DNA from 2 places in the Dietzia sp. CH92 genome. Region 2 is predicted to be linked to the other one. Evidence: riboswitches for the same ligand, from Rfam matches in the RefSeq annotation. Region 2 holds a riboswitch; the other holds the start of a gene.
The links. A riboswitch is a leader RNA that binds a small molecule or an ion and turns the genes downstream of it on or off. The one in region 2 is predicted to bind thiamine pyrophosphate.
Positions count from the first base shown of each region.

Region 1 (11,343 bases), on a different contig from region 2:
CGGGCGATCCCCGGGGTCATCCACCTGGCGGAGACAATGGTCGGCTCCCGCCCGGGTGCCGTCACCGTGGACTACGCCCCGCCCCACGTCCGGTTGTCGGTCCCCGACGCACCCGCGGTCTGCGGTGCCCTGCACGCCGCCGGCCTCCGTGACTGCGCCGCCGACTCACCGCACACGGTGACCGCGCCCCTGCCCCAGCTGCTGTTCTCGACCATCGGGGAGGCCCCATGACCGCGCCACGACGCCGGCGACTCGTCGGCCTGCTCGCGGCACCGCTCGCCGCGATCCTCGCGCTGGCCGGGTGCAGCTTCGACCCGAGCGATCACGCACTCCCGGGCAGCGGCGTCAGCGGCCCCACGTACCGGCTCGACCTGGAATTCGCCTCCCTGCTCAGCCTGCCCGCGGGCGCCGACGTCCGCAGCGGCGGGATCAGCATCGGTTCGCTGGACGGGATCACCCTCGAACCCGAGCGCGCGATCGCCCACGTCGACATCCGGGACACCGTGCGATTCCCCCGCGGCACCCGGGCCGAACTCCGGCAGTCCACACTCCTCGGCGACATCTACATCGCGCTCATGCCCGCGGAGACCGGCGAGGCGCTCGGGGACGGCGACACCATCCCGCTGAGCCACACGGACCCCGGCCCCCAGATCGAGGCGATGCTCGACCGGATCGCCATGTTCGTCAACGGAGGCAGCCTCATGCAGCTGGAGAAGTCGATCGACCAGATCAACGAGGTGCTGCCCGAGGACCCCGCCGAGACCGCCGCACTCGCGGGCCACATCTCGGAGGACCTGGGCGACGCGGCGGCCAACCTGGACCAGATCGACCGGATCGTCACCGCGACCGACGGCCTGTCCCGTCGACTGATGGAGACCCGTGACGAGATGGAGTTCATCTTCTCCGACACCGCCCGGTACCGGCTCGAACGCGTCCCGTACTTCATGGACGCCGTACTCAACATCGTCATCGACGTCAACACCCTGGTCTCCGGCCTGGAGTGGCTCATCCCGCGGATGCCGCACATCAACCGCAACCTCGAGATCCTCGCGCCCCTGCTGCGCGAACCGTCGCCGACCGCCTACGAGATGCGGGGGAACCTCGGCGACATGACCAGGCTCGTCGAGGACAAGATCACGCCGTTCCTCCTGGGCCCCGGGGTCGACATCCGGTCCGTCTCGGTGGTCGGTGACCCCGGGCAGCCCGCCAAGGACGGGTTGGTCCTGCTCCGCATGGTGGGGGCGATCCCGTGACCCGCATCCCGCTGTGGCTCTCGGCGCTCGGACTGTTCCTCGTCATGGTCGTCGGCAGTGCCTACCTGGCGCTCGGTGTCCTCCGACTGGAACCGACCGTCGAGCGGACCCACGCGACGGTCGACCTCCGCGACGCGGGCGGCCTGCGCACCGGCTCGGACGTCGTCTACCGCGGCGTGCCGATAGGCCGGATCGAGTCGGTCGACGGCGTCCCCGGCGCGGTCCGGCTCCGGATCTCCTACGACTCCGGGTACCGCATCCCGGTGGAGTCGCGGATGCGGGTCGAGAACCTGTCGACCCTCGGCGAGCCGGTGTTCTCGCTGCTCCCCGACACGACGGAGGGCCCGTACATCCAGGACGGGGCGGTCCTCACCGAGCAGGTCGTCCTGCCGACCTCCGTCCCGGAGCTCCTGTCCTCCACCTCCGACCTGCTGGACCAGACCGATGCCGAGTCGATCCGCAGCATGGTGGAGACGTTGTCGCGGACCGTCGACGGACTCGAGGCGACCCTGCCCGAGGCCCAGCGGGGCGCGGAGCTGCTGCTGCTCACCCTCTCCCGCCACGAGGGTTCCCTGGACCGGGTGCTGCGCGACTTCGCCACGGTGATGGGCGACGTCGACTGGGTCCGCCCCACGCTCACGGAGGCACCCCCGATGTTGGACCGGTTCGGCGACACTCTGGGGGTGTCCTACGAGTATCTCTTCGAGGGGTCCGCTGTCCTCAAGGGCGACGAGATCCTCGGCTCGTGGCGCGACGAGCAGGAACAGCTCTACCGGGTTCTGGGCACGCTCGCGCCCGAGGTGGGGGCGATCGGCGACGCGCTCCGGCCCGTCACAGGTGCGGTGGGTCCGACGGTCGCGAACCTCGACATCGCCACCCTGCTCGAGAACGCGATCGCGACCGCGCCGGACGACGCCGTGCGCTTCACCGTGACCATGCCCCGCTGACCCGGTCGCGGACGCCGCGTCCGCACACCGCCAGCCCAGCCCGCCGTCCTGACGATCCGTCCAGAGGAGCCGCACCATGGCCGACACCGAGCCCACGACCGGACCCGCCACCGCCGAACGGGCTGACACCGAGCAGCCCGCCCCCGACGTGGGCGCCGCGCGGCGGACGACGCCGTGGTGGCGGTCGGTCCGGGTCCTCTCCGTGGTGGCCTTCGTGGCGCTCGTCGCCGCCGCCGTCTTCGCCACCCTGTGGGCCACCGACGACTCGGGCGACCAGCTCGCGCAGCTACAGGGTCGGCTCGACACCGAGGCCGCGGCCGAGGAGGTTGCCTCCGAGTACGCGATGGCGGTGTCCGCGGTCGATCACGAGGACCTCGACGGGTGGCGTGACGCCCTCACCGCGGGTGTGAGCGATCAACTGGCCCCCAAGCTCGAGGCGGCCGTCGACGTCGTGGGCCCGTGGCTCACGCGGATGGAGTACACCTCCACCGCACGCCTGCTCGCCGCGGAGGTGTCGGAGAACGACGGCGACACGTTCGTCGTCCAGGTCTTCGTGGACATGACGTCGCGGAGCAAGCAGACCCGGGAGGGCGTGGCGGCCACGGCCACGTACACCGTGACGATGGACCGCGCCTCGGACTGGACCATCACCGACGTAGGAGGCGTGGGTGCGGGCCTCCCCGGCGCGGATGACACGGCCGCGGGTGACGCGGACGGCGATCCCGCGCCCGGGGCGGAGGCACCGCGGCCGGGAGGCCGGTGAAACCCCACCCCGGCCCGGCTGCGCCCGACGGCACGGAGATCCCGGGGGCACCCCCCGCTTCAAAACGGCCCGGAACTTTGTAAGATAGGTTTCACTCTCCGACTACCCGGCCACAAACGTGCACCTAGCTGACGTGTCCACGAGGAGAAAAAGGATTTGTAGCCTTATTTACTCCTGAGGAAGTGGTCACGGTGCAGAGAAGAACCCCCGGCAGATCCAGACGCACGGCCGCCCTCGGCGCAGCCCTGACTCTCGGGGCGCTGGGCCTGGCCGGCTGCATGACGACGACCGCGGCGCCCGCGGTGGAACCGACGTTCGCCGGACCGGTGCGCCTGGACGAGGTGATGGTCCAGCGGTTCGAGTACCCCACGCGTTACCCCTCGCCGGACCCCGACCAGAACTGGGCCGACCTCTACCTCCCGGCGGGCGACCAGAAGGTGGATTCCATCCCCCTGGCCGTGCTCATCCACGGCGGTTCCTGGCAGAAGGAGATCGGCGCGGGCTCGTTCGACCACCTCGCGCGCGAACTGGCCAGTCGCGGGATGGCGGTCTACAACATCGAGTACCGCCGTGTCGGTTCGGGCGGCGGGTGGCCCATCACCTTCCGCGACGTGGCCGATGCTCTCGACCACGTGAGCGAGGTCGACAAGAAGTTCCCCCAGATCACCACCGATGACGAGGTGGTGGTGGGGCACAGCGCCGGCGCTCAGCTCGCGGTCTGGGCCGGCACCCGGCACCTGCTCGAGGACGGCGAGGTCGGGGCCAGCCCGCGATTCCGCCCCACCCGGGTCATCTCCATCGCGGGACCGCTGGACATGGTGTACGCCGCCACCCACGGTGACGACAGGATCGTCACGGCCCTCGGCGGCACGCCCGACGAGGTGCCGAGTCGGTACACGTCGGTCGACCCCATCCAGAACATCGACACGGGCACCCCGGTCATCGCCCTCCACGGACGGCAGGACGTGACCGTGGCGCCGGAGAACTCGCTCCGCTACGTGGACGAGGTCACCCGCCGAGGCGGGCGGGCCAAGGCCGTCATGTTCGAGGACGAGGACCACACCTCGATCGTGTCCGGCAAGTCCCGCTCGTACACGCGCGTGCTGGAGATCATCCGTTACGTCTCGGCCTCGGACCTGCGCGAGACCACCGCCTGAGCCCACCGCGGTGGGCCGCCGCCTCTGCGGAAGTGGAGGGATTTGAACCCCCGGTGCTGTTCAGGCACGCTCGCTTTCAAGGCGAGTGCATTCGGCCGCTCTGCCACACTTCCCCGCCGTGAGCCGCGACACGCGCGGCCGCGTGGTTCCACGTGGAACCACGCTGTACGGCGTGGCCCATGCTAGTTCACCCGACCCGCCCGCACGCAGTCCGGCTACGGTCGAGGGCATGAAGGCCATCGCGTACGAGAACGGTCCCGACTCCCTGCACCTGACCGAGGTCCCCGACCCGGTCCCCGCCGAGGGCGAGGTGCTCATCGACGTGGCGGCCTCGGCCGTCAACCGGGCCGACCTGCTGCAGACCAAGGGCCACTATCCTCCCCCGCCGGGCGCCTCGGAGATCCTGGGACTCGAGTGCTCGGGCCGGATCTCGGCGGTCGGTGAGGGCGTGGAGGGCCTCGCCGTGGGCGACGAGGTGTGCGCGCTGCTCGCCGGCGGCGGGTACGCCGAGAAGGTCGCGGTGCCCGCGGGCCAGGTCATGCCCGTTCCGGCGGGGGTCTCGCTGCACGAGGCGGCGTCCCTTCCCGAGGTGGCGTGCACGGTGTGGTCGAACCTCGCCATGACGGGCGGCCTCGGCCGCGGGCTCCTCGCCGCGGACGCCCACTGGGGCGAGGTGGAGCTGGGGGCGCCGCGGGTGCTCATCCACGGGGGCGCGGGGGGCATCGGGTCCCACGCGATCCAGGTCTGCCGCGCCCTGGGCGCCCGGGTGGCCACGACGGCCGGTGGCCCGGAGAAGGTGCGGATGTGTCGGGAGCTGGGCGCCGACCTGGTGATCGACTACCGGGAGGAGGACTTCGTCGACCGGGTGAGGGAATGGACCGACGACGACGAGCGGGGCCGTGGCGTCGATCTGGTCCTGGACGTGATGGGCGCGAAGTACCTCGAGCGGAACATCTCCTCCCTGGCGCCGGACGGTCGCGTGATCGTCATCGGACTCCAGGGCGGGGTGAAGGGGGAGCTCAACCTGGGCGCGTTGCTGCCCAGGAGGGCCGGCGTCCTCGCCACGAACCTCCGGGCGCGTCCCGTGGACGGCCCGGGCGGGAAGTCCGGCATCTGCCGCGAGGTCGTGGACCAGGTGTGGCCGATGGTCGCCGCCGGCGATGTCACCACGCGCGTCTCGCGGGAGATCCCGATGGCCCGCGCCGCCGAGGCCCTGGCGTTGCTGGAGTCCGGGGAGTCCCACGGCAAGATCCTGTTGACCCTGGACTGAACGCCACCCTCTAAGGTCGAGGACACGACACGGGGTGCCGCCCAGAAGGGGGCGGCTGAGATGAGACCCGTTGAACCTGCTCCGGGTAGTTCCGGCGAAGGGATGTCCTCATGCTGCATTTCAATGCGTTCCTCTTCGGCTGCGGCCACCATTCCGCCGCGTGGCGCCGCCCCGGCTCCCCTGTGGAGCGCCTCGGCGACATCGCGTACTGGGAGGAGCTCGCGCGGACGGCGGAGCGGGGCTGCCTCGACGCGGTGTTCTTCGCCGACGGCCACTCGGTGGGTGACCCGGCCAGCGGCTCGTGGTGGTTCCTGGAGCCGCTGACCGCCCTGTCGGCGATGGCCCGGGCCACGGAACACGTCGGTCTGGTGAGCACGGTGTCCACGACGTTCTTCACCCCGTTCCACGCCGCGCGCATGCTCGCTTCCCTGGACCACATCAGCGGCGGGCGGGTCGGTTGGAACGTGGTGACCTCGATGTTCGACGCCGAGGCCCGCAATCACGGGATGGAGGCACTGCCCGGGCACACCGAGCGGTACGAGCGGGCCGAGGAGTTCGTCGAGGCCGCGCTGGCCTTGTGGGACTCGTGGGATGCCGACGCGCTGCTCCTGGACCGGGCCGGACTGTGGGCCGACCCGGCGAAGGTCCGGCCGGTGCACCACCGCGGCGAGCACTTCCTGGTGGACGGGCCGCTCACCGTGCCCCGCTCGCCGCAGGGCCGGCCGGTGCTGTTCCAGGCGGGCTCGTCCGGGCCGGGCCGGGACCTGGCGGCCCGGTACGCCGAGGGGATCTACGCCGTGGCGTACGACGACGAGGCGGCGTCGGCGTACGGCTCGGATGTGAGGCGTCGTGCCCGGGCCGCGGGCCGCGCCGGGGATGGCCTGGTCATCATGCCGGGGCTCGTCACGTACGTGGGCTCGACCGAGGCCGAGGCCAGACGCAAGAAAGCCGACCTCGACGCTCTGCTGCCCGTGGAGGAGTCACTCGCGCAGCTGTCCATGTTCACCGGCCAGGACTGCTCGGGGTGGGAGCTCGACGCCCCCGTCCCGGCCCTCCCGCCGCTGTCGGAGTTCACGGGGCCGCAGGGGCGCTACGAGACGATCCTGCGGATCGTCCGCAAGGACTCCCCCACGGTGCGCGAGCTGCTGGGCACCCTCGCCGCGGGCGGCGGTCACTGCACGATGATCGGCACCCCGGAGTCGATCGCCGACGAGATCGAACGCTGGTACCGGGTGGGCGCGGCGGACGGGTTCAACCTCATGCCGCCCGGCTACCCGGACGGGCTCGAGGAGTTCGTGGACCACGTGATCCCGGTCCTGCAGCGCCGCGGACTGTTCCGCACGAGCTACGACGGGGCGTCGACTCTCCGGGAGCTGCTCGCCCGGTAGGCCGCCTCGGCGGGGGCCGCCGCCGTCGTCACGGCGTCAGCGGCCGTCGGCCCGCGCCGGGAGTCGGTCGAGCGCCTCCAGCGTCTCGTCGCACCACCGCAGCCAGGTCCGTTCCTCCTCGATGCCCAGGGTGAGGACGCGGTGCTGCAGGACGCCGCGAGGGTCCGACGGGTCGACGGCGGAGAAGTCCCGCTGTTCGATCTCGAGGTTGCGCTCGAGATTCTCCTGCCGCCGACGGCGGTGGTGCTCGAGCGCCCGGCGCACCTCGTCGGTCCGGCCCGTCGCGGCGGCGGCCCGGACGCGGACCGCGAGGGTCGACCGCGTCACGTCCGGGGCGTCGTCCTCACCGATCCAGTCGATCAACGACCGGCGGCCGTCGTCGGTGACCGCGAACCGCCGGGGCTGGCCGCGGCGGGGCGGTCCGTCCTGCGGGAGTTCGCGGATGAGGCCGGCCGCGGCGAGCTTGTCGAGCTCGCGGTAGATCTGCTGGTGGGTGGCGGGCCAGAAGTAGCCGATCGACCTGTCGAAGCGTCGGGCGAGCTCGATCCCGCTGCCGTCCCGTTCGGTGAGCGACGTGAGGATCGCGAACTTCAGCGACACCGGTTCAGCGCAGCGCGGTAATGCCGGAGGTGAGCTCGTCGAGGGCCTCGACGTACTCGCCGCGCAGGCGGTCGACCAGGTCGCGGACGGTCCCGGTCCCGCGGACCGCGCCCACGCCCTGACCCGCGCCCCAGATGTCCCGCCACGCCTTGGAATCGGACGCGCCCCCGGAGCCGAAGTCCATGGCCGAGGGGTCGGACTCCGGCAGGCCGTCCGGGTCGAGCCCCGCGGCCTCGATGCTGCCGCGCAGATAGTTGCCGTGGATGCCGGTGAAGAGGTTGCTGTAGACGATGTCGTCCGCGGTGCTGTCGACGATCATCTGCTTGTAGGCGTCGGTGGCACGGGACTCCTCGGTCGCGAGGAACGCCGAGCCCACGTACGCCAGGTCGGCGCCGGCGGCCCGCGCGGCGAGGATCGACCGGCCGTGCGCGATGGCCCCGGAGAGCAGCAGCGGCCCGTCGAACCACTCGCGGATCTCCCGGACCAGTGCGAACGGCGACTGCGTACCGGCGTGTCCACCGGCACCGGCGGCCACGGCGATCAGTCCGTCCGCGCCCTTCTCCACGGCCTTGCGGGCGAACCGGTTGTTGATGACGTCGTGCAGGACGATGCCGCCGTAGGAGTGGACCGCCTCGTTCACCTCCTCGCGGGCCCCGAGGGAGGTGATGACGATCGGCACCTCGTGCTCGACGATGGTGGCCAGGTCCTGCTCGAGCCGGTCGTTGGACCGGTGCACGATCTGGTTGACCGCGAACGGCGCGACGTACTGGTCCGGGTTCGCCGCGGCGTGGGCCGCGTTGCTCTGGGTGATCTGCTCGATCCACTCGGCCAGCGCCGACTGCGGCCGCGCGTTGAGCGCGGGGAACGCACCGATCACGCCCGCCTGACACTGCGCGGCCACCAGCTCGGGGCCGGAGTAGATGAACATCGGCGAGGCGACCACCGGGACGGTGAGGGGGCCGGCGAGTACGGAGGGCAGGGCCATCGGCATTCCTTTCGGGCGGAGCGGGGCGACGAGCGCCTGAGCCCGACCGTACGGCCCGCCCGCCTGTTCGTGCAACTAGTTGCACAAAGGCGGTCCCCAACGACGGCGACCGCTCTGCCCGTCTCAGCGCGCGTAGATCTCCTCGGCGAGCGCCTCGGCCGTCCCCACGCGCTGCGCCACGACCCCGGGGTCGAACCCGCCGACCGAACGGACGGACTCGAGCGGCGGCGGCGCCCCGACCCCGGACGCCCCCACCTGCAGCGACGGCCACGGCGAGCCCGCGTCCGCCAGCGACTCGTGCTTGACGTCGTAGTAGTCCGACCCCGCCCGCAGTGTCAGTCCCGAGGCGCCGCGGGCCGCCCCGAACAGATGCGGATGGAACCGGGTGGTCAGCCACACCTGACCCGGCCGGACGGGCAGCCCGGTGTCCCACAGTTCGAGGAACGGCACGAAACGCGCCCGCGGCAACCGCAGGGCGGCCAGCGCGAGCCCGACCTCGTCGTCGTCCCCCTCGCCCGGTCCCGCGCCGGCGGGCGAGCCGGACGCCACGCGCGACGCCGCCGCGGCGCGCTCACACACCCGGTCCCACACCACCCGGTCCCCGCCGGGGATCGACTCGACCACCGTGATCCGCTCCCCCGGCACCGCCCACGCGGCGAGGACCCGCGCCACGGCGTCGGCCAGGGCCACCGGGTCCACCAGGTCGGACTGCGCGCACAGCACCAGGTCACGACACGCGTCGGGATCATCGGAGTAGACGGGGTGATCCCCCGCCTCGACCGGACCCGCCGCGCCCAGGGCGAGCCACCCGTCGTCGGCGAGGAGCCGGACCGGGACGCCGGTACCGGCGAGCAGCTCCGCGGACGCCGCGTCGCGGACGGTCACCAGATCGAACTCCCGCAGCGCCTCCGCCAGGCGCCGCGCGTCGCCGCACGGCACGAAGCCCTGCCCCGTCGCCACCACCCGCGCCCCGGCGAGCCGCCCGGCCTCCCCCGCCGCGGCGACCACGCCCAGGTGATGCGGCCACTGGTCGTTGACGTACCCGCCGCCGACGAGATGCACCACCGACGCGCGGCGCAGCAGGGCCAGGCCGGACCCCAGCTCCGGACGCACGCCGAGGTCGCGGACGGCGTGGCGGCAGGACTCGATCGCGGCGGCGGCCGCGGGCGTGGCGGAATCGGCGATCGCCGCGTGGGCGCCGTGCTCCCCCGCCAGGCGCCACAGGGTGTCGGTGAACACCACGTCCGGATGCTCGGCGTGGTGCAGCACCGCGGCCTGACCCGGCGTGTGACAGTCCACCACCACCGGCGTACCCGGCAGGCGGTGCCGCAGGAACCGCAACCACCCGGCCAGCAGCTGCTCGTCGCCGTGGTTGGGATGCCCGGCCGGGGCCACGAGATAGACCGGCCGGTCGTCCTCCCTCGGCGGACCCCACCGGGCGTCCGCCACCGCCCGGACCGAGTCCAGACGGCGGCGGGCGAGTCGTCGTAGGCGGGAGGCGGGCGCGGCTCGGCGAGTCGGCGTCATGCCCCCACCCTGCCTCACCGCCGGCCGGCCGCGGCGGGAGCCCCGGGACGTCAGATCCTGACGAGCATCTTGCCGGTGTTGGCGCCCTTCATCAGGTCGAGGAACGCGTCGACCGAGTTGTCGATGCCCTCGACCACCGTCTCGTCGAACGTCAGCTCACCCGACGCCACCCACGGCCCCACGGTGTCCGCGAACTCGGAGAAGAGGTGCATGTAGTTGTTCACCGTGAAGCCCTGGAGCGTCAACCCGCGGGAGATGGCGTGCCACATGTTGTCCGGGCCGGGGGTGCGCTCGGTCGCGTTGTACGAGCTGATGGCCCCGCACAGGGCCAGGCGCCCGCCGTCGTTCATGAGGTCCAGGGCGGCCTCGAGGTGGTCACCGCCCACATTGTCGAAGTAGACGTCGATGCCCTCGCCGTTCTCCGCACCGAAATGCTCGCGCAGGAGCTCCCGGATGGGGCCGTCCTTGTAGTTCACCGCCGCGTCGAAGCCGTAGCGCTCGATGCAGGTGGCGACCTTCGCGTCGCTCCCGGCCGAACCCACGACCTTCGCCGCGCCCAGGCGCGTGGCGATCTGCCCCACCGCGGAGCCGACCGACCCGGCGGCCCCGGAGACGAACACCGACTCGCCGGCCTGGAACCGGCCGATGTGCAGCAGCCCCACGTACGCGGTGAGGCCGGTGGTGCCGAGGATGCCGAGGTAGGCCGAGACCGGCACCCCCTCCATCTCCTGCACCACGCGGAACTGCCGGGCGTCGCCCTGCGCGATGTCGCGCCACCCGTCGTTGTGCAGCACCACCGCACCGACGGGATGGGCGTCCGAGCGGGACTCCACCAAGCGCCCGACGGCCGCGCCGGTCATGGTCTCGTCGACCCCGAACGGCGGGATGTAGGAGCGGCCCGCGTTCATCCGGCCGCGCATGTAGGGGTCCACCGAGATGAACTCGTTGGCCACCCGGACCTGCCCCTCGGCGAGGTCGGGCAGGTCGACGGTGACGGTGCGGAAGTCGTCGTGGGTCGGCCATCCGCGCGGACGGCTCGCGAGCTGGATCTGCGTACTGGTCGTCATCTCTACTGTCTACGCGCCCTCGCGGCGGGGCTGCCACCGCGACGACCTCTAGTAGGCTTCCCGTTCGTGCAGGACCAGTCCCTTCCCGATCCCACCTCGGCGACGCTCCCCGACGAGCGCGTACGCGGTGAGATCGTCAACGACTCCCACACCTTCCGCCGGGCCGTCGCCGACCTGCGCCAGGGCCTGCACCAGCGTGAACTGTGGCTCTCGCTCGGCTGGCAGGACATCAAACAGCGCTACCGGCGCTCCACCCTCGGCCCCCTGTGGATCACCATCGCCACCGGCGTCATGGCCGTGGCCCTGGGCCTGCTCTACTCGATCCTCTTCCAGATCCCGCTCGCCGAGTTCCTCCCCCACGTCACCGTGGGCCTCATCATGTGGGG
Region 1 is NZ_JAVHXC010000004.1:229,163-240,505, forward strand. Features, by position in the region: gene RWK90_RS10425 (MlaD family protein) at 1-231, shown strand, start outside; gene RWK90_RS10430 (MlaD family protein) at 228-1,253, shown strand; gene RWK90_RS10435 (MlaD family protein) at 1,250-2,200, shown strand; gene RWK90_RS10440 (hypothetical protein) at 2,277-2,963, shown strand; gene RWK90_RS10445 (alpha/beta fold hydrolase) at 3,242-4,120, shown strand; tRNA gene RWK90_RS10450 (tRNA-Ser) at 4,148-4,233, opposite strand; gene RWK90_RS10455 (NAD(P)H-quinone oxidoreductase) at 4,350-5,390, shown strand; TPP riboswitch at 5,411-5,510, shown strand; gene RWK90_RS10460 (LLM class flavin-dependent oxidoreductase) at 5,501-6,778, shown strand; gene RWK90_RS10465 (PadR family transcriptional regulator) at 6,815-7,378, opposite strand; gene RWK90_RS10470 (nitronate monooxygenase family protein) at 7,383-8,363, opposite strand; gene RWK90_RS10475 (polysaccharide pyruvyl transferase family protein) at 8,487-9,890, opposite strand; gene RWK90_RS10480 (NADP-dependent oxidoreductase) at 9,941-10,957, opposite strand; gene RWK90_RS10485 (ABC transporter permease) at 11,024-11,343, shown strand, end outside.
Region 1: another riboswitch for thiamine pyrophosphate. It lies ahead of RWK90_RS10460 (LLM class flavin-dependent oxidoreductase); the one in region 2 lies ahead of RWK90_RS05360 (3-oxoacyl-ACP reductase).

Region 2 (11,343 bases):
CCTCGCGCTCCCACCGCCTGGCCGAGGCGGCGCGCCCGGTGATGGACGGCCTCGACGCGGTCCTGCGGGACACCGGCGCCACCCTCCTGCTGGCCGACCGCGAGGGCCGGGTCATCCGCACCGTCCGCGACCACGCGCGGATCTCCCGCATGCTCCTGCGGCGCGGTGTCGACGACGGCGCGACGCTCACCGAGGAGACGGTCGGCAACAACGGCATCGGCACCGCCCTCGAGACCCGCGCCGGGGTCTTCATCCACGGCGAGCAGCACTTCGCGGAACTGTTGCGCGATTTCGTCTGCTACGGGCACCCGATCATCGACCCGCTCACCCGGAGGCTGGTCGGGGCGGTCAACCTCACCGGCATGAGCGCGGACGCCTCGCACCTGTTCGCCCCGTTCGTCCGCAAGATCGTCGCGGACATCGAAGCCCGCTACGTCGACACCGCCCGCGCCGACGACCGTGAACTCTGGCGCCGGTTCGTCGAACGCACCCGCTCCGGCGACGCGGCGACCTGCGCGTTCGGCGACGAGGTGGTGCTGGCGTCGCACTCGAGCCTCGAGCGGCTCGACTCCACGGACCTCGTGACGCTGCGGCGCCTCGTCGAGCGGGACGAGGTGGGCGACGTCGTGGAACTGTCCGTGGGTCCGGTGGGCGTGCTCGCCAGCCGGGTGGGGCGCCGTGCCCACCTGCTGGACCTGACGTTCCCCGACGCCCCCGGGCCCACGCCCCGCGCCGCGCGGGTGGTCGACGCCGCGGCCCGCGGGCTCGACGCGGGACCGGGCCGGAACGCCCCGGTGGCGACGGTGGTGCGGGGCCACGCCGTGGTGGGACCGTCCGGGTCGGGGAGGTCGACGACGGCGAGGTCGATCGCCGGCCCACGGGCCCGCCATGTCCGACTCGCGGAATCCGATGACGCCACCTCCGCGTGGCGGGAACTCGCACTGCCCGCCCTCCGTGATCTGTCCGGGCCCGTCATCCTGGACGACATCGACCTGTTGGCCGACGCCGATCTGCGGAGGTTGGCGGCGCGCCTGCAGTCCGCCGCGGACCACCTCGTCGTCGTCACCGGACTCGACGACCCGCGCCCCGCGGTGAGGGCGGTCATCGACACGTGCGACCGACGCACCGCCGTCCGGCCCCTGCACGAACGCGGCGCCGAGGGCGGCGAGATCGTGCGCGCCATGGTCGCCGACCTCGCCGCGCGGCGCGGCACGCCACCCCCCACGGTGACGGCGCGGTTCGTCGAGGCGGCCTGCGTGCTCGACCTGCCGAACGGACTGGTGACGCTGCGCTCGGTCCTCGGGGACTGCCTGGACCGGCTCGACCAGCGGGGATCAGGGCGCCTCGACGTGGACGCGCTGCCGTCACGGTCCCGCGCGGCGCGGCCACCCCGGCCCGGCGAGCTGGCCCGCGGGGAGTACGACGCGATCGTCGCGGCCCTCGCCGAGTGCGACGGCGTGCGCTCCCGGGCGGCCCGGCGCCTGGGGATCAGCCGCACCACGCTGTACGCCCGCATGCGGGAGTTCGGGCTGTCCTGACGCCCCCGCCGCATCGACCGTGGCGGCCGTGGCGGTCTTGACGGTCGTGTCCACGCGGCTGTCCAGAATCTGAACACCTCGGGGCCTCCGCCCGACCTCAGGATGGGTTGTGACCGGCCTCACAGATGAGGCGGTCGGATCTTCGGAGGTAGACATGACCGGCACACTCTCCCGCGACACCGACTCCACCGCGCACGTCGACGAGCGCCTGGGGGCCGAGGCCCGCGAGTTCCTCGCCCGCCCCCACCGCCTGCTCATCGGCGGCCAGTGGGTCGACGCCGCCGACGGCCGCACCTTCGCCACCCACGACCCCGCCACCGGCGCCGAGATCACCCGCGTCGCCCACGGTGGGCCCGAGGACGTCGACCGCGCCGTGGCCGCCGCCCGCCGCACGTTCGACGACGGCGCCTGGGCCACCATGAAGCCGCGCGAGCGCGAGCAGATCCTCTGGCGCATCGGCGACCTGCTGGACGCCAAGGCCGAACTGTTCGGGCAGATCGAGGCCCTCGACAACGGCAAGTCCGTCGCGATCGCCACGGCCGTCGACGTGGCCTGGGCCGCCGACGTGTTCCGCTACTACGCCGGCTGGGCCACCAAGATCGAGGGCTCCACCGTCCCCGTTTCCATGCCGTTCGCCGGCGACAAGCAGTTCCACGCCTACACCCAGCGCGTCCCCGTGGGCGTGTGCGGGCAGATCATCCCCTGGAACTTCCCGCTGCTCATGGCCGCCTGGAAGCTCGGCCCCGCCCTGGCCACCGGCAACACCCTCGTCCTCAAGCCGGCCGAGCAGACCCCGCTCACCGCCCTGCTGCTCGGCGAGATCTGCCAGGAGGCCGGCGTGCCCGACGGCGTGGTCAACATCATCACCGGCTTCGGCGACGCCGGCGCCGCGATCTCCGCCCACGACGACGTGGACAAGGTCGCCTTCACCGGCTCCACCGAGGTCGGCAAGCTCATCGTGGACGCCGCCAAGGGCAACCTCAAGAAGGTGTCGCTCGAGCTGGGCGGCAAGAGCGCCAACATCGTCTTCGCCGACTGCGACTGGGACGCCGCCGTCGCCGGCTCCGTCGCCGCGTGGATGTTCAACCACGGCCAGGCGTGCACCGCCGGCACGCGCCTCTACGTGGAGGACTCGATCTACGACGAGTTCACCCAGGCGGTCGCCGACGCCGCCGCGCAGGCCCCCATCGGCCACGGGCTCGACCCCGACACCGTGCTCGGGCCGGTGGTGGACCAGGACCAGTTCGACAAGGTCTCCTACTACCTGCGGGCCGGCATCGAGGACGGCGGCCGGGCGCTGACCGGCGGCGCCCGCCACGGTGACACCGGATACTTCATCCAGCCCACCGTCTTCGTGGACGTCAAGCCCGAGGACCGCGTCGTGCGCGAGGAGATCTTCGGCCCCGTCGTGGCCGCCCTGCGGTTCTCCGACGTCGACGACGCCGTCCGCCAGGCCAACGACTCCGTGTACGGCCTCGCCGCCGGCGTCTGGACCAAGGACCTGTCCAAGGCACACCACGTGGCCAGCCGCCTCCAGGCCGGATCCGTGTGGGTCAACCAGTACAACGGCTTCGACACCGCCATGCCGTTCGGCGGGTTCAAGCAGTCCGGCTGGGGCCGCGAACTCGGCGCCGGCGCCCTGGACCTGTACACCCAGACCCGCTCGGTCAACATCCAGCTCTGACGCGACCGGCCCACCCAGACCGGGACCCGGCGTCCCCGTGACCACTCCGGGGACGCCGGAGTCCCCCCTCTCCACCGCACCCTGCGCCCGCCCCTCGAAAGGACCACCACCGTGAAGACCAAGGCCGCCGTACTGTTCGACACCCACAAGCCGTTCGAGATCATCGAGCTCGACCTGGACGACCCCGGCCCCGGCGAGGTCCTCATCAAGTACACGGCCGCCGGCCTGTGCCACTCGGACCTACACCTGTCCGACGGCTCGCTGCCGCCCCGCTTCCCCATCGTGGGTGGCCACGAGGGCGCCGGCGTCATCGAGGCCGTCGGCGAGGGCGTCACCAAGGTCAAGCCCGGCGACCACGTCGTGTGCTCGTTCATCCCCAACTGCGGCGTGTGCCGCTACTGCTCCACCGGGCGCCAGAACCTGTGCGACATGGGCGCGACCATCCTCGACGGACACATGCCCGACGGCACCTTCCGCTTCCACTCGGGCGGCCAGGACTTCGGCGCCATGTGCATGCTCGGCACCTTCTCCGAACGGTCGGTCATCTCGCAGCACTCGGTGGTCAAGGTCGACGACTGGCTGCCGCTCGACAAGGCCGTGCTCGTGGGCTGCGGCGTGCCGTCCGGCTGGGGCACCTCGGTCTACGCCGGCGGCGTGCGCCAGGGCGACACCGTGGTGATCTACGGCATCGGCGGCCTGGGCATCAACGCCGTGCAGGGTGCGGTCCACTCCGGGGCGCGCCACGTCGTGGTGGTGGACCCCGTCCAGTTCAAGCGGGACGAGGCGCTGAGGTTCGGCGCCACCCACGCCTTCGCGAGCGCGGCCGAGGCCCACGCCGAGGTCGAGAAGCTCACCTGGGGTCAGATGGCCGACCAGGCGCTGATCCTCGTGGGCACCGTTGAGGAGCAGGTCGTCTCCGACGCGTTCGACGTGATCGGCAAGGGCGGCCGGGTGGTCATCACCGGCCTGGGCAACATGACCGACAAGACCGTGCAGGTCAGCGGCACCATGATGGCCCTGTTCGGCAAGACCATCACGGGCACGCTCTTCGGCTCCGCCAACCCGCAGTACGACATCGTCAAGCTCCTGCGCCTGTACGACGAGGGCAAGCTCAAGCTCGACGAGCTCATCACCACCACGTACACGCTCGACCAGGTCAACGACGGCTACCGGGATCTGCAGGACGGGAAGATCATGCGCGGCGTGATCATCCACGACACCTGATCCGGCCGTAGGCCCACAGACCGGAGTCGGCCGGGCCGGGCGGGACGGCGCCCCCGCCCTCCCCCTCCGACCGACTCCTCCCCCCGACGCGCGTCGCCCTCCCCCCTGGGCGGCGCGCGTCGCTCATTTCGGCGACAGCCGCTCCCGCCGATGGCGTCCCGCCCCCGCCCCTGCCCGCCACATCCGCAGCCGCCCCCGCCGATGGCGTCTCGCCCCCGCCCCTGCCCGCCACATCCGCAGCCGCCCCCGCCGATGGCGTCTCGCCCGCACCGCGGTGCGCGCCAGACGCCATCGGCGGGGGCGGCTGTGTTCATGCCCTCGGCGGAGTCCCGGTTCGCCCCGCACGCGCTGCCCTGCAGGGCCCGCCGTCAGGGCGTGGGCGCACCGCCGGTCACCGAGAGGGTGTTGCCGGTCGTGTACGAGGACTCCTCCGAGGCCAGGTAGACGTACGCGCCGGCCATCTCGACCGGCTGGCCGGGGCGGCCGAGAGGGTTCTTCTGACCGAAGTACGGCAGCTTCTCGGGCTTCTGCCCGCCGGTCACCTGCAGCGCCGTCCAGAACGGGCCGGGCGCCACCGCGTTCACGCGGATCCCCCGCGGCGCGAGTTGCTGCGCGAGCGCCTTGGACATGGTGTTCACCGCCGCGCGGGAGGTGGCGTAGTCCACCAGGCCCGGGGACGGGGTGTACGCCTGTACCGACGAGGTGAAGATGACGCTCGCGCCCGGCTGCAGATGACCAAGTGCCTCCTGCATCATCCAGAACGGCGCCGAGATGTTGACGTTCATCGTCTCCGCCCACTGCTCGGAGCTGAGGTCCTCGAGGTTCTCGACGTACGTCTGCCGGGCGGCGTTGAGCACCAGCACGTCGATCCCGCCGAGTCCGGCCACGGCGTCGCGGACGATCCCCCGCGCCACCTGCTCGTCGCCGACATCGCCGGGCAGCAGGACGCAGGTGCGGCCCGCCTCACGGACCAGTCGGGCGACCTCGTCGGCGTCGGACTGCTCGGACGGGAGGTAGCCGATCGCCACGTCGGCGCCTTCGCGGGCGTAGGCGATCGCCACCGCGCGGCCGATCCCCGAGTCGCCGCCGGTGATGAGCGCGCGGCGGCCGGTGAGTCTTCCGTGGCCGACGTAGGAGGTCTCGCCGTGATCGGCGGGCGGCTCCAGCTCGGAGGCCAGCCCCGGTACGGGCTGCGACTGCAGGGGGATGTCGACCTCGTATTTGGTGGTGGGGTCGATGAGCGGCTGGGCGTTCGGATCGGTGGTCACGGCAGGCCTCCTGGGTCGTCGGGATTCCGACCGTACGCGCCCCGTCCGGATGCGACCTCGCCACGAATCACCGACACTGCGGAGGACCGCAGACTTCCCTCGAGACGAAGGAGCAAGCATGCCCCGTTACCGCGTGATTGACCCCGACCAGAACGTGATCGACGAGAAGGAGTTCGCTGACGACACCAAGGCGTACGACTGGTTCAAGACGGTCGAGGTCCCGGACGACGCGCTCGGGTACGCCATGGAGGTCGACATGGACGGCAAGTGGACCCGCTTCGAGATCAACGACGGCGGCACCAACACCTCCCCCGCCGCCGACGAGGGCACCGGCACTCCCTGATCCGAGACCCTGCACAACGGGCAGTCGGCCCGTCCAGCACACAATCCGCTACTCCGCCGGCGGATCCGCTACCTCCACGGGAGTAGCGGATTCCGAGGCGGAGTAGCGGATTTCGGAGGGCCCGGCCCGGCCTCACCCGTTGACCAGTCCCCCGTCCACGATGAGGTTCTGCCCGGTCACCGCACGCGCCCACGGGGAGGCGAAGAACAGCACGGCGTCGGCGAGCTCGGCCGGGGTGATCGCACGCCGCAGTGGGGTCCCGGAGGCGATGAGGTCGAACACCTCGGCGGGTGTGGCGGCGCTGGCGTCGGTGGTCTGGAGGAGTCCGCCGGAGACCATGTTCACCGTGATGCCGTCGGGTCCGAGGTCGGCGGCGAGGGTCCGGGTCAGGGACAGCGCGGCGGCCTTGGCGGCGGTGTAGTCGTGGTACGGCACGACGGGGTGCTGGAACAGGTTGGTGCCGATGTTCACGATCCGTCCGGAGCCGGCCTCCCGCATTCCCGGCAGCGTGGCCTGGGTGGTGGCGAGCGTGGCCTTGACGGCTCCGCGCAACTGGGCGTCGAAATCGCCCCAGGTCAGCGCGTCGGGGCGGGGGCGGGCGTCGCCGTTGAACGAGAAGTCGACGAGCGCGTTGTTGATGACCGTGGTGACGGGGGCGCCGAAGTGGGCGCGCGCGGCGTCGACGAGGGCGCGCACCTGGTCGTCGTCGGTGACATCGGCGCGGAGGGCGATGGTCCGGTCGGTGCCGAGTTCGCGGACGAGGTCGTCGGCGGCGGCCTCGCTGCGGTGATAGTTGACGACGACGAGAGCGCCTTCGCGGGAGAAGGCGCGACTGATGTCTGCACCGAGTCCGCGGGCTCCGCCGGTGACCAGGACGACCTGCTCGTCGATTCGCACACTGTGTCCGCTGTTCACTGCCACTCACTTCCCGGTGGTCCCGGCGAGGGTGACGATGTGGCTCCGCTCGTCGACCACGCCGGTGCGCGGTGGTCGGGCGGCGGCGCCACGACCCGCGGTGACGGGCGGTGTGCGCCGTATCGACATTCCTTCGCTGGAACTACCCAGATCAGGTTCGACGGGTGTGATCTCAGCCGCCCGGATGGGCAGCACCCCGTGTCGCCGACCACCTTAGATCACCGGGCGGGAGGACCAGGCGGCACCCGCACTGATCTGTGGAGCGCGTGTCAGCGCGTGATCACGTCGCGGTCTCGTACTTCGCCGCGAGCTTCGACAGCGTCTCGGTGATGCCCGCCGCGTTCTGCTTGTCCACGCCGACGATCTCGAAGAACTTCCCCAGCTTGGACGGCCGGTTGTCGAAACTCTCCACGACCTCGGTCCTCCCGCCCGGGGCCGGGGTGAACTCCCAGCGCCACCGGTGACCGGCGGGATGCGCCCACTCGATCACCTTCCGGGTGGGGGTGTCGCGGTATTCGGTCACCGTGCAGGTGATGCGGTAGGGCACGCCGTACATCCGCATCGCGGTGGTGAACTTGGCCCCGGCATGAAGGGTCGACGGCCCCTGGACGTTGTCCCGCACGGTTCCGGAGCCGTCGACGAGCCCGTGCTTCCGGGGATCGTTGACGAGGGCGAACAGTTCCTCGGCGGGTGCGTTCACGGTGACGCTGCGGGCGACCACGCGTGGTCCGCGGTCGACGGTGCTGATTGCGGTCATAGGAGGAGAACCTTCCTTGTGGACTCGGCCCGCTCTCGGACTCGGCGGATCGGCGAGCTCGGGTGCGGTGCAGCCCACCGTACGGCCGGGCTACGACATCGTGCGGCCCTTCGGGCATGCCCGATGGATCAACTGACGGCCTTGAGTCCGACCACGCCGCCGACGATCATCGCGAGGAACAGCACTTTCGCGGCCGAGACGGGTTCCGCACCGGTGACCATCGCGTAGACGACGGTCAGCGAGGCACCGATGCCGACCCAGACCGCGTACGCGGTGCCCACGGGCAGGTCGCGCATCGCGTAGGCCAGACCGACCATGCTCACGACCAACGCGACGCCGAACACGGCCGAGGGCCACAGTCGCGTGAACCCCTCCGAGCGGCCGAGCGCCGTGGCCCACACCGCCTCCAGAACTCCGGACAGAACGAGTACGACCCACGCCATGACAGCCTCCTGCGGGCCGTCTTGTCGCACACCGGGTACGGCACCCCTCGTCCGGAGGCCCCGGGCCGGGGCTCTGTTTCTCAGGCTCGCACGCGGCACCCTGGTGGGCAACGTCAGATCCGTCACCACGGCCGCCCCCGGAACCTAGGCTGGCCTCCATGAGAGTGGGCGTGGTCTCTGAGCTGTGGCGTTACCCCGTCAAGTCGATGCGGGGTGACCGCATCACCGAGACCGCCGTGACCGAGAGCTGGGGGTTGCCCGGTGACCGTGGCTGGGTCGTGCGGGACGAGGAGGCCGGTGAGATCCGCAGCGCCAAGAAGCTCGCGGACCTCCTCCGGTTCCACGCCCGCTACCTCGAGGAGCCCCTCGCCGACGCCACGCCGCCGGTCGAGATCGAGTTCCCGGACGGTTCGACGGTGCGGAGCGACGACGACCGGGTCCACGAACTGCTCTCGGCCGCGCTGGGTCGGCGGGTCAGCCTGCATCCGCGCCGGCCGGCGGACGACCACGAGCACTACCGGCGCCTCGCCGTCGACGAGGCGGACCTGCGGTCTCAGCTCGGCCTCGGACCCGATGACCCTTTCCCGGAGTTCACGGGGATGCCCGCGGACGTCCTCGCCGAGTTGGAGGACTACGCCAGCCCGCGCGGCACGTACTTCGACGCCCTGCCGTTGTCGCTGCTGACCAGTACCGCACTCCGGTCACTGCAGTCCGCGCTTCCGGACTCGGTGATCGATCCCCGCCGGTTCCGCAAGAACATCATCGTTCAGCACGAGTCGGAGGGATCCGGCGCGGGTGCGGACGCCGACGCGCCCGGAGGCGGGCACCCCGAGTTCGACTGGGTGGGTCGCCGCCTGGCCGTCGGCGAGGTGGAATGCGAGGTCGTCATGCGGATCTCACGCTGCCGCATGGTGACCCTGCCGCAGGCCGACCTGCCTCACGATCGCGGCATCCTGCGGTCGCTCGCCCGCGAGAACGGCTCGAAGTTCGGGGTCTACCTGCGCGCTCTCACTCCGGGCACGATCCGCGAAGGCGACGAGGTCCAGCTCGTCTGAACTCCGGTCTGGTCCACGGGTCCGGAGAGGAGCGGGCCCGTTCGCGGCTGGGTACGGTCGGGGCCATGCCCCCTCTCCCCTCGCCTTCGACCCGACCGACATCCGGAGCAGAACTGACGGTGGCGGTCGTCGGCGCCGGCGCGATCGGCGGCGCCGTCATCGAGGCGCTCGAGCAGGGCCGGGTCCCGGGTGCGAGGCTCGGCGCGGTGCTCCGATCGAACAGCACGGAGAGCGAGATCGAGGCCGCCGTCGACGCGGCCGACGTGGTTGTCGAGGCCAGCAGCGTCGCGGCCGCCGAGGCGTACATCCCGCGGGTCACGGCCACCGGGACGGACATCATCGTGTGCTCGTGCGGTGTCTTCGCCCGGCACGACGACCCCCGCACCCTCCCCGCGCCGGGCCCGCACGCCGGGCGGGTCCTCGTACCGGCCGGCGCGATCGGCGGTCTGGACGTGCTGGCGGCGGCCGCCCGCGCGGAGACCGGCGAAGCCCGCGTCCGCCACGTCACCATCAAGTCCCCGGCCGCCCTGAACGTGGGCGACGAGCTCGCCGGACCTCGCGAGGTGTTCCGCGGCTCGGCCCGCGAGGCCGCGCTCGAGTTCCCCCTCACCTCCAACGCCTCCGTCGCCCTCGCTCTGGCGACGCTCGGCCTGGACCGGACCGAGGTGAGCGTCGTCGCCGACCCGGACGTCGAACGCACCCGCCACGTCGTGGAGTGGGAGTCCCCCGTGGGCCGCTACGAGCTGCGGTTCGAGAACGCCGTGGACCCCGACTCCGGTGGCCGCACTTCGGCGATCACCGCCTGGTCGGTGGTGGGGGTCCTCCACGCGCTCGCGGCCGGGGTCGGGCCGGGGGTCGTGGTCCTCGGGGGCGATCGACCGGTGGAAGGCGCCACGCCGAGCCCCTAACGTGTGGGTTCCAGTCGATCGAGAGGTGCGAAATGACCAACGCCCGACCGTCAGACCCCGACCCTGCCCAGAGCCCCGACGTGGACAGCCACGGCGCGGCACCCGCCGGCATCACGCCGGACTCCGACTCCACCTCGTTGCAGTCGGACAGCGCCACCAACAAGCAGGGCCCTCTGCAACAGCAGAGCCCGACACCTCAGCCCGGCAACAAAGCCGCGTACGTGTGGATCGCGGTCATCGCCGTCGTCGTCCTCCTCGTCGTCATCGGGCTCGTCGGCTACGCGTTCGAAGTGTTCTGACGCCATGCCCGCCGCGTTCGACACCGTGATCGTCGGGGCGGGCAACGCCGGGGTCTCCCTGGCCGCCCGCCTCAGGCGCGACGGCGTGCGCAGCGTCGCGCTCATCGACCCCAGCCCCGTGCACCGGTACCGACCGATGCTCAACTACGCGGCGGCCGGGCAGGCCCGCATGTCACGGTACGAACGGCCCATGGCGACCGTCGTCCCCGACGGCGTCGAGCTCCTCCCCCACGCGGCGACCCGTGTCGACCCCGCCGAGCGCACGGTCACCCTGGACACGGGCGCCACCGTCGGCTACCGCGACCTCGTGGTGTGCCCCGGCCTGACCCCGCACTGGGACGCCGTCCCGGGGCTGCAGGAGGGCTACGTCGACGGGTGGGCGGTGTCCGCACACGTGCCCGAGTACGCCGGCCGGGCGTGCGCCGCCCTGGTCCGCGTACGCGAGGGCACCGTGGTGTTCTCGGTCCCGCCGGAACCCGCCTCCTGTGGCGGCACGGTGCTCAAGGCGATGTTCCTGGCCTGTGACCACTGGCGGCGCGAGGACGTGCTCGACCGGATAGACATCCACCTGGTGACCCCGTTCCGCGGGCTCCTCGGTCTCGAGCACGCCGACCGGAGGCTGCGGCCGTTCATCGAGCGGTACGGCATCACCGTGCACGAGCAGTCGCGCATCGACTCCGTGGACCATCACGCCCGCACGGTCGCGGTCGCCGGCCCGACCCCCTCGACCATCGAGGACGTCCACCTGGCCTACGTCACCCCGCACTCCCGCGCGCCCCGGTTCGTCGCCGACTCCGGCCTGGCCACCGACGACGACGCCGCCCTGGTCGACGTCGACCCGGGCACCCTGCGTCACACCCGCGTCGACACCGTCTGGGGACTCGGGGACGCCGCGACGGTCGGCACCCG
Region 2 is NZ_JAVHXC010000002.1:415,379-426,721, forward strand. Features, by position in the region: gene RWK90_RS05335 (helix-turn-helix domain-containing protein) at 1-1,538, shown strand, start outside; gene RWK90_RS05340 (aldehyde dehydrogenase family protein) at 1,693-3,222, shown strand; gene RWK90_RS05345 (NDMA-dependent alcohol dehydrogenase) at 3,334-4,446, shown strand; gene RWK90_RS05350 (SDR family oxidoreductase) at 4,815-5,714, opposite strand; gene RWK90_RS05355 (hypothetical protein) at 5,833-6,057, shown strand; gene RWK90_RS05360 (3-oxoacyl-ACP reductase) at 6,190-6,954, opposite strand; TPP riboswitch at 7,084-7,181, opposite strand; gene RWK90_RS05365 (SRPBCC family protein) at 7,253-7,729, opposite strand; gene RWK90_RS05370 (multidrug efflux SMR transporter) at 7,858-8,172, opposite strand; guanidine-III (ykkC-III) riboswitch at 8,183-8,249, opposite strand; gene RWK90_RS05375 (MOSC domain-containing protein) at 8,331-9,227, shown strand; gene RWK90_RS05380 (aspartate dehydrogenase domain-containing protein) at 9,293-10,135, shown strand; gene RWK90_RS05385 (hypothetical protein) at 10,168-10,434, shown strand; gene RWK90_RS05390 (FAD/NAD(P)-binding oxidoreductase) at 10,439-11,343, shown strand, end outside.